One region of the Cupriavidus sp. 01L46 genome, then DNA from elsewhere that is predicted to be linked to it. Evidence: predicted binding sites of a transcription regulator. Region 1 holds the regulator's gene; the other holds the start of a gene.

Evidence for each region. The regulator FliA, encoded in region 1, starts transcription of late flagellar genes. The targets are predictions, from matches to a motif close to CTAAAGTTTNNNNNNNNNNNGCCGNTA.
Region 2: AC1DS3_RS01735 (YjfB family protein) is a predicted target of FliA. The motif match lies at 3,072-3,098, and genes of this name have one in related genera.

The regions. Positions count from the first base shown of each region.
Region 1 covers NZ_JBFTSF010000060.1:188-6,377, reverse strand. The annotation lists gene flhA (flagellar biosynthesis protein FlhA) at 1-592, shown strand, start outside; gene flhF (flagellar biosynthesis protein FlhF) at 606-3,047, shown strand; gene AC1DS3_RS13095 (MinD/ParA family ATP-binding protein) at 3,051-3,869, shown strand; gene AC1DS3_RS13090 (RNA polymerase sigma factor FliA) at 3,910-4,626, shown strand; gene AC1DS3_RS13085 (flagellar protein FlhE) at 4,623-5,054, shown strand; gene AC1DS3_RS13080 (flagella synthesis protein FlgN) at 5,426-5,884, opposite strand; gene flgM (flagellar biosynthesis anti-sigma factor FlgM) at 5,939-6,190, opposite strand, start outside.
Region 2 covers NZ_JBFTSF010000004.1:34,522-43,214, reverse strand. The annotation lists gene AC1DS3_RS01755 (Bug family tripartite tricarboxylate transporter substrate binding protein) at 1-48, shown strand, start outside; gene AC1DS3_RS01750 (SMP-30/gluconolactonase/LRE family protein) at 97-1,017, shown strand; gene AC1DS3_RS01745 (hypothetical protein) at 1,039-1,782, opposite strand; gene AC1DS3_RS01740 (S1C family serine protease) at 1,838-2,878, opposite strand; gene AC1DS3_RS01735 (YjfB family protein) at 3,115-3,399, shown strand; gene AC1DS3_RS01730 (sensor histidine kinase) at 3,461-5,377, opposite strand; gene AC1DS3_RS01725 (hypothetical protein) at 5,513-5,911, opposite strand; gene AC1DS3_RS01720 (TolC family protein) at 6,008-7,363, opposite strand; gene AC1DS3_RS01715 (efflux RND transporter permease subunit) at 7,374-8,693, opposite strand, start outside.

The sequences.
Region 1 (6,190 bases):
CATTCACGCGGCCGAGCTGCTTGGCCGCCAGGAAGTGCAGGCGCTGCTCGACCGCATCGCCAAGGAATCTCCCAAGCTCACCGAAGACCTGGTTCCCAAGGTCATCACGCTCACCGCGCTGCAAAAGATCCTGCAGAACCTGCTGGACGAAAGCGTGCCGATCCGCGACATGCGCACCGTGCTGGACGTGGTGGCCGAGCACGCGCCCAAGGTCAGCGATCCCAACGAGCTCACCTCGCTGGTGCGCATGGCGCTGGGCCGCGCCATCACCCAGCAGTGGTTCCCCAACGGCGCCGACCTCCAGGTCATCGGCCTTGACGCTGGCTTGGAACGCGTGCTGTCGCAGGCGCTCACTAACGGCGGCGGCATCGAGCCGGGCCTGGCCGATGCGCTGCTGCAGCAGACGCATGGCGCGGTGATCAGGCAAGAACAGCTGGGGCTGGATCCGGTGCTGCTGGTGCCGCATCCGCTGCGCCCGTTGCTGGCGCGCTTCCTGCGCCGGACCATGCCGCAACTCAAGGTGCTTTCGCATGCCGAGGTGCCGGACAACAGAAATATCAGGATCACCGCCATGATCGGTGGCACAGCGTGAGGGGTTTCGCAAAATGAGCGTAGCTAAATTCGTGGCGGCCAATGGCCGCGAGGCCTTGCGCCAGGTGCGCGAGGCGATGGGGCCGGATGCCGTGGTGCTGTCCAACCGCACCGTCGAAGGGGGGGTGGAGATTGTCGCGATGCGCGACACCGATCTCGGCGCCATCTCCAGCAACGCGCCCGTATTCACGCCGCCGCCGGCTGCCGCGGTCGCCGTCGACGGCGCCCTTGGCGACCTGCGCGGCGAGCTGCAGACCATGCGCGCCATGATGGAGCGCCAGTTCTCCGGCGTGGGCACGCACAGCCTGCCGTCGATCGGCGGAGACCCGTTGCGCGATTCGCTGTTTACCTGGTTAGTGACCGCTGGCTTCTCCGGGCAGCTCGCCCGTTCGCTGCTGGGTCACTTGCCGCTGGGCCATGACCGGCCCGCCGCCATGACCTGGATCCGCCAGGAGCTTGGGCGCAAGGTGCCGGTGCTGAACGACGAAGATGCGCTCTTCGCCCAGGGCGGCGTGCTGGCGCTGGTGGGTCCCACCGGCGTGGGCAAGACCACCACCACCGCCAAGCTTGCCGCGCGCTTCGTGCTCAAGCACGGCCCGGAACGCCTGGCGCTCCTGACCACCGACACGTTCCGGATTGGCGCGCACGAGCAATTGCGCATCTACGGCGACATCCTTGGCGTGCCCGTGCATGCGGTCAAGGACGCGGCCGACCTGCGCTTCGCGCTGGCGGCGCTGACCGAGAAGCACCTGGTGATCATCGACACCGTGGGCATGAGCCAGCGCGACCGCAACCTGTCCGAGCAGATCGCCATGCTGGCTGGCGTGCAGGCGCCGGTGCAGCGCATCCTGCTGCTCAACGGCGCCAGCCACGGCGACACGCTCAACGAAGTCGTCCACGCCTACCGTCACGATGCCACGCCCGATGGCGGCATCGACGGCTGCATCGTCAGCAAGCTGGATGAGGCCACGCACCTGGGCTCCGTGCTCGACGTGGTGATCCGCCACCGCTTGCCGGTGTACTACGCCTCCACCGGCCAGCGCGTGCCCGAGCACCTTGAGCTCGCCAACGGCGCGGCCCTTGTCGAGCGTGCCTTCCAGACGCCGCGCCGCGGATCGGTGTTTGCCGACGCGGAAGCCGCGCGCCGCGCCATGCCCGCGCAGGACGATAGCGAAGCCGCGCGCACCGCCAGCCCCGGCGGCGCCGACGGCATGCTGCGCTCGCTGACGGACAGCGCCAACGCGGTGGGCGATTGCGTGGAGCAACTGAACGCTGGCAGCTATAGCTTTGAACTGGTCCGCTCGCTGTGGCAGCAACGCAATGAGAGCGCATCCTCGCCGCGCCTGATGGCGCAGCAAGTGCGCGAGGCCGCCTGCCGCGACCTCGCCCGCCATTGCGACCGCTTCGTGCTGTCGCTGAGCGCCACGGTGGCCGCACCGGTGGCGGGACGGCGCGCGCCGCGCCCCTGGCAGCACACGCTGTTCCTGGCGGACCGCGACGGCCTGCCGCTGGCGGCCGCTGCCGCACCCGCAGGCCGCACCGGCCCGGCGCTGCAAGGCGGCCAGGGCGGATGGGAAGCCGATGCCGCCACGCTGTGCGCCGCCATCGCCGCCGCCCGTACCGTGGTCAACGTACTCGACGCCATGCCTGCCGCCCCTGTGCTGGCACGCTGGCAGCAAGCTGGCGAGCGCTGGCTGGCCACCGCACGCAAGACCACCCGCGTGGCCAGCGGCGGTGCCGCCGTCAAGCTCGATGCGCTGGCCGAGACGCTGACCTTCCACGCTGTGCAAGACATGGACTATCGCGGCCGCGATGCGGTGCAGTGGATCGCCCAAAGCCCGGTGCGCGTGCTCGAAGGCCAGGCACGCGGCGCCCGCGCCGCCGCCGAGGGCGGCACCGATGCCGGCTTGCTGGTGTCGCGCGTGGTCGACCGCGAGAACGGCCAGACGCTCGCCGTGCACTACCTGCTGTGCGACCCGGCGCTGTCGGCCGAGGGCGCGCAACTGGCACGCTGGGCCCGCTGGGCCGAAGCCGGCGAAGCGCAACTGCGCACCCTGCGCCATGCGCTGGACCACCTTGGCCAAGGCGACGGCGGCCATGAACCCGCACAGGCCGAAGCGCAGGCCTGCGCCCGCTTGCTCGCGCTGCAGATGGGTGTGGCCGCGCTGCGCCTCGAGCAAGCCTGCGATGATTCGGTCGCCGCATTCCTGGCGCGGCTGACCGGCCGCGCGCCGGCTCGCCAGGCTTGCGGCGCAGCTGTGCTGGTCGAAGGCATCGGCCGTTTGCTGGCCTTGCTCGACGTGCTGGAAAACTATCCCGCCCGCAGCGGCCGCGCCACGCAGCCCGCCGTTCAGGAAGCGCCGCCGGAGACGTTGCAACTGGGCGGCGCCGGGGGCGTGCTCGAGGCGCGCATGAGCGCAAGCCGCGTGTTCGAGACGCTGGCGCAGGGAGAATAAGCCGTGAATTCACTCGCAACCGACCAGGCGGAAAGCCTGCGGCGCATGTTGGCGCCACGCGCCACGCGCCGCGTTGCCGTGGTCGCAAGCGATGCCGGTGCCGGGGCCACCACGGTGGCACTGGGGCTGGCCAACGCCCTTGCCCTGCAAGGCGAACGCGTACTGCTCGTCGATGAGGACCGCTTCGGCGCCCGCGCCACCCGGCTTGCCGGCGCCATGCCGGAAGGCACCCTGGCCGCGGTGCTGGGAGGCGCGGTGACGCTCGACGCAGCGCTCGGCAAGCGTCCCGCCGGCACCGTTGCTGTGCTGCCGGGCAGCCCCCAGGCCAATGGCGACCTGCAGTTGCTCAAGTCGTTTCGCACCGTGCTCAGCGATGCCCGCAGCGATGCGGATGGCGGCTTGTCGCAAATGGCTGGCGCGGCGCATAACCTCATCGTGGTGCTGCGCGCGGAGCCGGCCTCGATCAAGGCCGCATACGCGTGCATCAAGCAGCTCAATCACCTGTACGCCTGCCGGCGTTTCCACCTGGTGATCAATGCCGCCGCCGGGGACGCCGCCGCCAGTGCGGTGCTGGGCAACCTGGCCCGTACCGCCAGCCAGTACCTTGGCGTCGAGGCCAGCCCCGCGGGCAGCCTGCCGCACGATCCGCTGGTCGAGCGCAGTACCGCATTGGGCCYTTGCGTGGTCGAGGCCTTCCCGGCCYCGCCCGCCACCGCCGCATTACGCCMAATTGCCACAGGCATTGCCAGCTGGCCAATGTCCACCGATCCCCGTTCAACCCTGTCGGCACCAATGGCGCCGACGGCCACGGCCCTGGCCTAAGCGCCGGGACCTGCAAGCTAGGACTCACGAGAATTCCACCATGTATACGATTCAGGGAAAGCTCGAACAGACTGATACCGTGACGGCGCATGCGTCGCTGGTGCGTCGCATCGCCTTGCAACTGGCGGCCAAGCTGCCTGCCAGCGTGCAGCTCGATGACTTGATCCAGGCCGGCATGATCGGTCTGCTCGACGCCGCCAAGCGCTATGAAGACACCCACGGTGCGCGTTTCGAGACCTACGCCAGCCAGCGCATTCGCGGCGCCATGCTCGACGAGGTGCGCGCCAACGACTGGCAGTCGCGCAGCCTGCGCCAGTTKACGCGGCGGATCGAGCGCACCGTGCGCGGCCTGGAGCAAACGCTGGGCCGTGCGCCGCTCGATTCCGAAGTGGCCCAGGAACTGGAGCTGCCGCTGGACGAATACCAGACGCTGCTCAACGAGGTCTATGGCTGCCAGCTGCTGCACTATGAAGACTTCGAGCGCTCTGGCGAAGAGGACTTCCTCGACCGGCACCTGAGCGTGAGCGATGACGGCAACCCGCTCACGGTGTTGATGGAGAGCGGCATGCGCGAAGCGCTGATCCGCGCCATCGAGCGCCTGCCCGAGCGGGAGAAGCTGGTGCTGTCGCTGTGCTATGACCAGGAGCTGAACCTGCGGGAAATCGGCGCGGTGCTGGAAGTCACCGAGTCGCGTGTGTGCCAGATCCGTAGCCAGGCGATCACACGGCTGCGTTCGCAGTTGCGCGGGTTGCTGTGAGCTACTGGCCCAAGCGCTTCGCCGCGTTGACGCTCGCCGTGGCGTGCTGCCCGGCACTGGCAGCGCCTGGCGGGCAGGCGCTGCATAGCTGGTCGGCTTCGGTGAACGGGCCTGCGCTGTACAGCAAAGGCCTGCGTACCGTTTCCGTCCCGATTTCACCGACCGGCTATTTGCCGCAGGCGCAGGGCGCAATCACGACAGTGCGGTGGCGCTATAGCTTCTCGCGTACGCCGCCGAATGCACTACAGGCTTACCTATGCAATGCGCAGCGGTGTGTATTGCTTTCGGGGGCTGAGGGGCTGACCGAGGCGTTTAGCGGGGATGACGCTGCCAAGGGCTTTGTGTTTGCCTTTCAGGTGCCGGGGAAGGGGGCGTTGACGCCGGTCTTGATTGGGCAGGCTAACGAGGTGACGGTTGGGTTTCGGTGAGGGGGGCTTAACCGCAACCGCTTAACCGCAACTGCAACCGCAACTGCTTAACTGCAACTTCAACTGCAGTTTCACCACCCCTGCGGGGCGGCGACCTACTTTCTTGTCTCGCCAAGAAAGTAGGCAAAGAAGGCGACCCGGATGCGGCGAGGCGCCGCATAGCGGGAGATTCAAACCATCACGGCTCGCTTCGCGTCGCCCCTGGGTGTTCCCCGCCTTGGGGGCGGGTCACACGGCTAAACCGAGGCGTTGGCCTATCCCCCCCTGCTGGTTTGCTTCCCTCTCCCACTTGTGGGAGAGGGGCCGGGGGAGAGGGCGGGCACTCGCAAGAACGAGATGCCACAAACTACCCAACTCAACCGCTATCCAACTCAACCAGTCGCCAGACTGACCCCTTGCGGCCCGTTCTGCGCGCGCCCGTCGCGCCCATACAGCGTTGTGTTGTCACCCCGTTGCCGCAACGCCAGAATCGCTTCCTCGGTGAACTCGAGGTGCGCATCCACAACCGCGGCATTCAGCGCATTGGCGTCGCTTGRAGCGCGTGCCGCAAACACCAGCGTCCGCCATGCGGCTTCCACCGACGGATCGATCTGGCGCCCGAACAGCTGGCCGCCCGCGCCGGTGCGAATTCCCATGGCGCCCATCTGCGCCTCGCGTGTGCGTGTCAGCGCGCCCAGCAATCCGGCCAGTTCGACCTTGCGTTCCAGCACCCCGGCAAGGGCCTGGTAATCGCCGGCCTTGATCAGGCTTCTTTCTTCGCCCAGCAAGGTGGCGAACTCCTGCGCGAGCTCGGTTTCGCGGCGCAGGTTCTGGATCAGGGACTGGCTCATGGCTTGCCTATCTTGGGGTGGGGTTGGCGATGCGGCCCGTAGCAAGCCGCGATGTCAGGCGCCGCCGCTGAGTTCGCGCAGGGACGCGAGCAGGCCGTCGGCGATCTTGCTTGGGTCGATCTTGATGCGGCCTTCGGAGATGGCCTGGCGGATCTCTTCGACCTTGGCGGTGTCGATATCGTCGTCATGGTCTTCTACCATGCGCGCGCCGATCTCGCGCACCTGGGCCGACAGGGGGCTGCTGACGCGCACGCTGGACGTCTCCGGGGCAGCCGTCGATCCGGGGGCGCCGGCCACGCTGCGCAC
Region 2 (8,693 bases), on a different contig from region 1:
GCGCTGTGGAGCCAGGTGGCAAAGTCCGCCGATGTGAAGGCCGAGTAAATGGGCAAGCGCCGCCATTGCGCGGCGCTGGGACAACAAGGAACGAACATGTACTTCAGAACGGTGCCCCGGGAGATATCCCTCCAGGTCTTCTCGGCCATGCCCGCGCATTTGCGCAAGACCGGCGTGCGCTCCGAGTGGGCCGATGCCAACAAGGGCGGAGCCTGCATCGACAGCTTCCTGGAGGGGCCGGTCTTTGATCCCGCGGGCAACCTGTATGTGACGGACATCCCGTTCGGGCGCATCTTGCGCATCTCGCCGGCCGGGGAATGGTCGCTGGTCGCCGAGTACCAGGGCGAACCCAACGGCATGAAGTTCCTGAACGCGCGCGAACTGGTGGTGGCCGACTATCGCCGCGGCCTGTTGCGCGTCAACGTGGACACGGGCGAGGTGGCCTCCTTGCTGGGACGGCGCAACGCGGAACAGTTCAAGGGCGTGAACGACCTCGCCATCGCCCGCAACGGCGACCTGTACTTTACCGATCAGGGCCAGACCGGCCTGCACGATCCCACGGGCCGCGTCTACCGCCTGCGTGCCGGCGGGCAGCTGGACCTGCTGCTGGGCAATGTGCCCAGCCCCAACGGCCTGGCGCTGTCCTGCGACGAAAAAGTGCTGTTCGTGGCGGCCACGCGCGGCAATTGCGTGTGGCGCGTGCCGCTGCAGGCCGACGGCAGCGTGTCGAAGGTGGGGCAGTTCTTCACGTTCTACGGCACCAGCGGCCCCGACGGCATGGCCATCGACAGCCGTGACCGGCTGTTCGTGGCGCATGCCAGCCTGGGCTGCGTGTGGGTGCTGAGCAAGCGCGGCGAGCCCGAGGCGATCCTCGCCAGCCCGGCAGGCGCAACCACCACCAACCTGGCGTTCCAGCCCGCCGCTGAGCCGGGGCAGCCGCGCAAGGTGTTTGTCACCGAATCGGAGACGGGCACGATCCTGTTCGCGGATCTGGACGAGGCCGGGCTGGGCGCTTGATTCCGTTGCCGCCCGCGCCTGTCACTTCGGTGGCAGCAGGTCTTGCAGGTCCCGCAGGGTTGCCGCGGTAGCGGGGCCCGCAGGCGCGGAGACGGGTGGCGCCGGGCGGGCCGGGCTGATCGTATTCGTCCTGCCGGCCGGGCCGTTGCCGTTGCCAGTGCCGCCGCCGGCGGCGGCATGCGGCACGGCAGCCGGGTCGAGCCGGCCATTCTGGCCCAGCGCGATCTGCGCGCAGCCGGTGAGGAAGCCGTCCTTCTTCAGGCTGTTGGTGATGTCGATCGCCAGGACTGCAGCGCGCTCCTCGATCGGGATGAGGGTGCCGCCGCGGCTGAATGTGTATTTGCCTTTCCACACCGCGCGGTTCTGCCTGACATCCGTCAGCGTCGTGCCATAGTTGATCGACAGGCGGCCGCCGGACGCATTGACCACGCCCCCGCCGTTGGCGATGGTCAGCACCGTATCGGCGCCGAACGTACGCATCCTGCCGGTCAGCGCGGTCGAGTCCAGCTCCAGCCCCGAGATCTCGTCGTACGCCGATTCCACGCCGCACTGCCGGGTCACCTCGCGGAACTTGGCCGCGAACGCCGCGGAGAAGTCGCTGTTCCACCCCATGCCGGTAGTGCCCAGCACATACATGCGGGTGGGCTTGCCGGTGTAGTCGCTGGCGCGGCTGGTCACGCCGACGGTGGTCGGCGCGCAGCCGCCCAGCAGCATCGACGCTACGGCCAGCGCGGCGGGGGCGCTATATCGATATCGGTTTCCCATGTCTTGTGCCCTGAGAGAAATGGCGAGGCGACCGGTTGCGGCCGGCGCCCGCTTGCTACTTCGTGTATGAAAAGTAATAGGGGCTGGTGGCGGATCGCATCACATAGCGGCCGTCGGCTTCGGTCAGCCGATAGCATGTTTGCATCGCGTTGAAACTCGGGTTGGCCATCTCCAGGCAGACCTGGTTGGCTTCCGGCTCGATGCGGTAGCGCCCGGACGAATAGCCGCGGCTGACGGAATTGGTCACATCCAGGCTGCCGCTTTCCCGGACCTGCATCCAGAGCGTAACGCCGGACGGCGCGATGGCATTGATCCTTCCGAGATGCGTGAAATGGCTGGCCAGCTCGGCCCCGGTCAGTTGCCTGCCCTGCGGGCCGGCTGCAGGCCGGGTCGGGGCGTAGGCCGTGGCGCCCTGGCCAGGCTGCCCAGGCTGGCCAGGCGGGAGCGCCATGGCAGGCGGGGCGGCGGACGCCGTCTCGCTACGGAATTTCTGCAGTMCCAGCGCGGACCGCGCTGGCACTTCGCTGATCCATTGCGCGGGAATGGCAAAATTGATGTTCTGCGCGTCGGTCCGCATCAGGTAGGTAATGCCGACGAGCTGCCCGTCCGTGTTGAACAGGCCGCCACCGCTGGAGCCCGGGGAGATCGGGGCGGTGGTCTGGAGGCGGACGATGCGGTCGCGCTCGTCCTTGTTCAGCGAGGAGAGCAGGCCATCGCTCAGCGTCAGCTCGTAGCCGCGCGGCGCGCCGATGGCGTAGACCTTCTGCCCCACCTTGAGCGCGGCCAGCGGCGCGATCTTTACCGCCGGGGCGGTGAGGCCCTTGGCGCGCAGGATGCAGAGGTCGCGCTCGACATCGGCGTGCACCAGGCTGGCGCCATACGTGACCTTCTCGCGCCGGATGCTGACGGATTTGCCGCTCTTGAGCACGTGGCAGTTAGTGACCAGTTCCTCCGGCCCGATCACCACCGAGCTGCCCAGGCCGAACCGCGTGCCTTGCGCGTCAAAGACGGATACTACCCAGATGCTGGGCGATTCCCGCTCATAGAGTTCGGCCGAATCCAGCGCCAGGCAATCCGTCGAGATGCCAAAAGCCAAACACGAAATAGCGACGCTTCCCGCAATGTTTTGCGCCCGACCCATGATGTTCATTCTGGTGACTGGTTTTGCCGGATTCAGCCGCTATCCTGACGGTGCGGGCTGTCTGGTCTTTCCCCGGCCAGTTCGGCCGGGCTGCCTATGATAAACGTTCCGGATGCCAAGCGGGTGGCCCGCTATTGCGGCCGCCGCGCTAAAGATTCCCGGTTGATGGCCGACAACATGGATGCTGGGAGGTGCGCTTTCCCGCTGGCTTCAATGCCAATCGTAGCTTCAGCCGCAGCTTCAACGGTAGCTTCAATCTCAACCTCAATTTCAACCTGGAAGACCATTCAATGGATATTTCCCTCGTCAGTGCCGCTAGCAACTCGGGCGGCGATCCGGTGCCCACCATGATGCTGCGCAAGTCGCTGGACCTGCAGGCTCAGAGCGTGGCAACCCTGCTGGGCTCGATGCCGCAAGTCAGCGTTCCGGCCAGCAATCCGCCTCACCTTGGCCAGAACATCGACGTCAAGGTCTGATTCCGGTAATCCGGTAACGGAGCTGCCCGCGCCCAGGTTGACATCGAACGGGTGCGGGGAGCTAAACGGCGGAGCCGGGCGGCTGCGGCGCCAGCGCGAACGCCAGCCGCACGGTCGTCCCTTGCGCCGAAGAGCGCAGGTCCAGCGCCGCTCCGATGGCCTCGGCACGCCGGCGCATATTGCCCAATCCCCGTCCGTGCGCGGCAGCCTCGGGCGCAAAGCCGCGGCCATTGTCGTGGATCTCGACGACCAGGGCTTGCTGGCCGGCATCATGGCGCGCCGAGACCCGGATAGCGCTGCCGCCGCCATGCTGCATGGCATTGGAAAACACCTCCAGCAACAGGTAGTGCAGCTCACGCACCCGCTGCGGCGTCAGGTCGTGCAGCGCCGGCAGGCGCGCTACCTGCCAGTCCACCCGCAATCCCGCCGCCTCCAGCCGCGGGCCAAGCCGGTAGCGCAGGTTGCCGAGTACGGTGGCCAGGTCGCCGCCGGTGTCCTGCAGCGCATCGACGGATAGTTTCAGGGCATCCAGCGCATGCTGCAGCTGTTGCTGCAACGTGTGCGTGGAAGGGCTGCCGGAGCGCAGCATGGAGAGCATGCCCACCAGCTGGCTGCCAAGGCCGTCATGGATATCGCGCAAGACCCTGCCGCGCTCTTGCAGGGTGGCCTGCTCGCGCTCCATCTCGCGGGAGTGGCGGTACAGCGCATACAGTTCCTGCTCCTTGCGCGAGACCGCCCTGTCCAGCTTCTGGTTCAGGGCAGCCAGCATGCGTGTGGCGCGCGTGTAGCGGTCGACCAGCAGCCAGCCCATGGTCAGGCTGAAAATCAGCGACACGTAGCGGGTGACGGAGGAGTCCCAGTAGTCATCCCCGATCCACCAGACATGGATCAAATCCAGCATCGAGATGAGCAGGGTGAGGCCAAGGGCGGCGGCAATCGCCGTGCGCTCACGCTCCGGGCGCGTCACGGCGGCGCGGACCAGCACGGCCACGATCGACAGTGCCATCGCAACATTGACGACCACATTGGCCAGCACCATGGCGCGGGTGCTGTGGGCCGCCACCATCAGCGCGATCAGCGGAAGCTTGACGCTCAGGTAGAGCCGCAGCACGCGGCGCAGCCAGCGCGCCTCCAGGCCGGTCACCAGGATGGCGAACCTGGCGGTCGCGTACATGAAGACCGCCCGCCCGGCCAGCACCACCGCGAGCCACGCATCGGGCGCGCCGGCGTCGTCGGAAACGAAGTACTCGGCCAGCCCGAAAGACCAGCCAAACTCGGCGATGGCATATAACCCGAACAGGGGATCCCGCTGGCGCCACCACACCAGCGCCGCCAGGCAAGCTAGCAGCACACTGGCCGCCGCGATGACTATCGGGCCGATGACCTTGAACCAGAGCGCGCGCTGGTAGTGGGCCTCCACCAGTGCCGGGGCACCAAACTCCACGCGTGACAGGCCGCCGCGCGAGCTGGCGCTGGCAGCGATCGTGACAATCAGTTCGTTCTCCGGGCGCAGCAGGTCAGCCGGCACCGGGATCAGCAATGGCTGCTGGCCGGCATAGGACGCCGGGGCCGACAGGCTGCCCGCGTGGGCGAGGCGGCTGCCGTTGAGGCGCACTTCATAGCTATTGGCGGCCCGCTCGATATACAGCGCGGCCATGCCCTGGCGGCCTGGCAAATCCGGGAAGCGCAGGAGAAATCGCGCGCCGCCGGTCTGGCCGGGACGGGACCGGTCCCAGTAGTAAGGCAGCCTGACGGTGGCCGGCGTGCCGTCGCCGGTGATCATGGCGGCCTCGCCAAGGATCTGCGGCTGCCCGGCGGCAAGCGGCGATGTGCCGGGCAAGGCGAGCAGCAGCCAGAGCACAAGCGCTAGCAGCGGCTTTGCGGTGAGCAGGGGGCGGGGCAACAGGATGCGCGCCATCCGCAAGGGGGCGGTAGCCGGCGTGGCGGGGGCGCTTGCCGCCGCGTGGGGTATCACCATGAGCTGGTCTGGGGCTTGGCGCAAGGGTGCGGGATGATGGCCCCGCCGCGCCCATCGTAGCTTTGCGCCGGAGCTCGGTCAATCGCACCGGTTGCGCGGCCCATCGCCGCGCCTTCAGGCGGGATGGGCCGGGCTTCACCCCACCGCGGCCGGCGCGCTCGCGGCGGGCCTGGAGCTGGTGCCGCCAGCGGGTGAAGGCACCCGTTTCAGGCGTTCGGCGTGTGCCGCCTCGGCATGGTTGCCCATGACCTCCAGGCGCAGCAGGATGATGGGCACGGACACCAAGGCACGTTCCAGCGCAACCAGCAACTGCCCGGCCCGCATTTGCGGCATACGGATCTCAAAGCTCAGCATGCACTTGATTGGCGGCAGGCCGAGCGGCATCTGCCGCTCGTTGGCGGGGTACTGGCCGCAGTCGCTGGTGGCGCAACGCATGGCCACGCGCACGTCGGGCACATCGTCCAGCCGCGCGATCACGCTCAGGCGATACAGGCGCCACCGCTGGACGGGCGGCGCAAGGTTGACGGCTTTCATGGCAGCTCTCCTTTGAATTTTGATGCGAGGCAATCGAAGCAATCGAAGCGATCGAAGCGTTTGGTGCGCCCGGCCGTGGCCGAGCGCACCGGGCCTTCAAAGCGCGGGCCGCAAGCCGGTGGAAAGTTGCAGCTCCACCGTGGCGCCCGCCAGGTCCGCCTGGGCCTGGAGGTAGTCGAGGTAGGTCTCGTCCGCGGTGCGTTGCGCGTCGAGCAGTTCCAGCAGGGAGGCCGAGCCGTGACGGTACGACTGGCGCATGCCGTCCAGCACCCTGTCGGCATCGGCGATCACCGAGTCGCGGTAGCGCTGCAGGTTGTCCTGCGCGGCCTGGAACGCGGTGAGCGCATTGCGCACGTCGACCTCGGTCTTCAGCTCCGCCTCGCGCAGGGCCAGCATGGCCTGCGTGACCTCCGACTCCGCCTGGATCAGCTCGCCGCGCTGCAGGCGCGACAAGGGCAGGGGAATCGACACCGACACGCCCAGCATGCGCGAGCGCGCCGTGGCGTCGCCGCTGGGCTGGCCCTCATCGTCCGTGGTGCCGCGTACGCCGGGGGTCATGGTCATCGCGAAGCTCACGCTGGGATCCACCCAGCGGTTGGCGCGCGCCAGTCCCGACTTGTCGCGGGCATTCTCCAGTGTGGCGCGGGCGATCCGGACCTCGTCGCGCGCTTCCATCGCCTGGGCGATCAGCGCGCCGCTGTCGGTGCCGGGATCGTAGGGCTGGAACTCGCAAGCCAGCGGCGCGTTGCCGAAGGCCTCGGCCACGCGCACGCCAAGCTGGATGGACAGCTTTTGCATGGCGGCCTGCGCGGCGGCGCGTGCGGATTTCACCTCGGCGGTGAAGCGGTCGCGCTCGACCCGCGACTGCGACAGCTCCAGGCCGCCGATGTCGCCGGCCTTGCGGCGGATCTCGTTGGCGCGCACCACATTGGACAGAGCGGACAGCGTCGATTCCTGCCGGACCAGGGCCTCGCGGCTGCGGCAGGCTTCGACAAAGGCGGTGGCGGATTCCTGGTACAGCGTGTGCTTGAAGCCCTGCAGGTTCGCCTCGGTCAGGCGCAGGTTGCTCTCGGCGGCGCGGATGCGCGCGCTGCGCTTGCCGCCTAGCTCGATGGGGATCTCGATTTCGAACTCATGCGTGCGCGGCGGCTTGGGCGACACCGCGCGGCTGGTCTCGATGTTGCCACGGCCGTACTTGAACACCGGGTCCGGGCGCACGCCGGCGATCGAGATCTCGGCTTGGGCGCCGCGGATGGTTTCCTGCTGCGCGGACAGGCCGATGTTCTGCCGCTCCACCGTGTCGAGATAGGAGGCGAAGCGGACCGGTCCGCGGGCCGTGGCGGCGGCGGGCTCGTCCTGCGCCCAGGATGCGGATGCCGCCAGCATCGACGTTGCCAGGAAGAGGTGGCGCAGGGCGGGTGCCGCTGGCAAGTTCTTGTCTTTGATTTGCATGGGATTCTCTTCAGGCCTGGCCGGTGGCGCCGGTCGCCGGTGGGTTGCCTTCGGCATCGATTTCCGATTCCCTGGCACCTTGCGCCGCGCGCTCGGCGCGGGCTTCAACCAGGTAGTAAAGGGCGGGCAGCAACAGCAGGGTCAGCAAGGTGGCGGTAAAGAGGCCGCCTACCACCACCGTGGCCAACGGCCGCTGCACATCGCTGCCGAGGCCTCGCGCCAGCATCGCGGGCGTAAGCCCGATGGCGGCCACGGTGGCGGTCATCAGCACCGGACGCATGCGGCTTGCCGCGCCTTCGATCACCGCTTCGCGCAGGCTCAGGCCGTCCTGCGCGCGCAGCCGGTTGATCTGCGAGATCATCAGCACGCCGTTGAGCACGGCTACGCCAAACAGGGCGATAAAGCCCACCGCGCTGGATACGTTCAGCGTCATGCCGCGCAGATGCAGCGCAGCCAGGCCGCCGATGGTGGCCAAAGGCACCGCCAGCAGCACCAGCGCCGGCTGGCGCAGGTTGCGGAATTCGGCAAAGAGCAGCACGAACATCAGCGCCAGCGTCATCGGCAGGATGATGGCGAGGCGCGCCTGCGCACGTTCCAGGTTCTCGAACTGGCCGCCCCATTCGATCTGGATGCGCTTGTGGTCGTAGGACACGGCGCGCTCGATGGCGGGCTGGGCCTCCTTGAGGAAGCCGGACAGATCGCGGTCGCGCACGTTCAGGCGCACGATGATGTGGCGGCGCGCCATCTCGCGCACGATCACGCTTTCGCCGGACACGGTGGCGATGCGAGCGACTTGCGCCAGCGGCACCTTGGCGCCATTGGCCGCGGTCAGCATCAGGTCGCCCACGCTAGATGTGCTGGCACGCATGGCCGGCGGGAAGCGCACCGTCATGTCGTAGCTCTTCTCACCCACATAGAGCTGGCCAACCGGCGATCCACCGATGCCGGTGGAGATCAGCTCGGCCACGTCGGCCGCGTTGATGCCGTAGCGCGCGGCGGCGGCGCGGTCCAGGTCGATCTTCAGGTTGGGCAGCGGAGGCTCCACGTCGATTGCCACATCCGCCGCGCCGGGCACGCCGCGCAGCGCGGTGGCGACTTCACCGGCAATGCGGCGCACGTCGCGCAGGTCGTCGCCGAACACCTTGACCACCAGGTCGCTATGCGCGCCGGAGAGCTTGTCCTGCACCCCGTCGATCATCGGCTGCATGAAGCCGACCGAGTAGCCCGGCATCTGCGCATAGCGCGCCGCCAGCTTGTCGATCAGCTGCTGCTTGGTCATGCCCGAGGCCCACGTCTTGTACGGATGCAGGCCGACGCTGGCCTCGATATG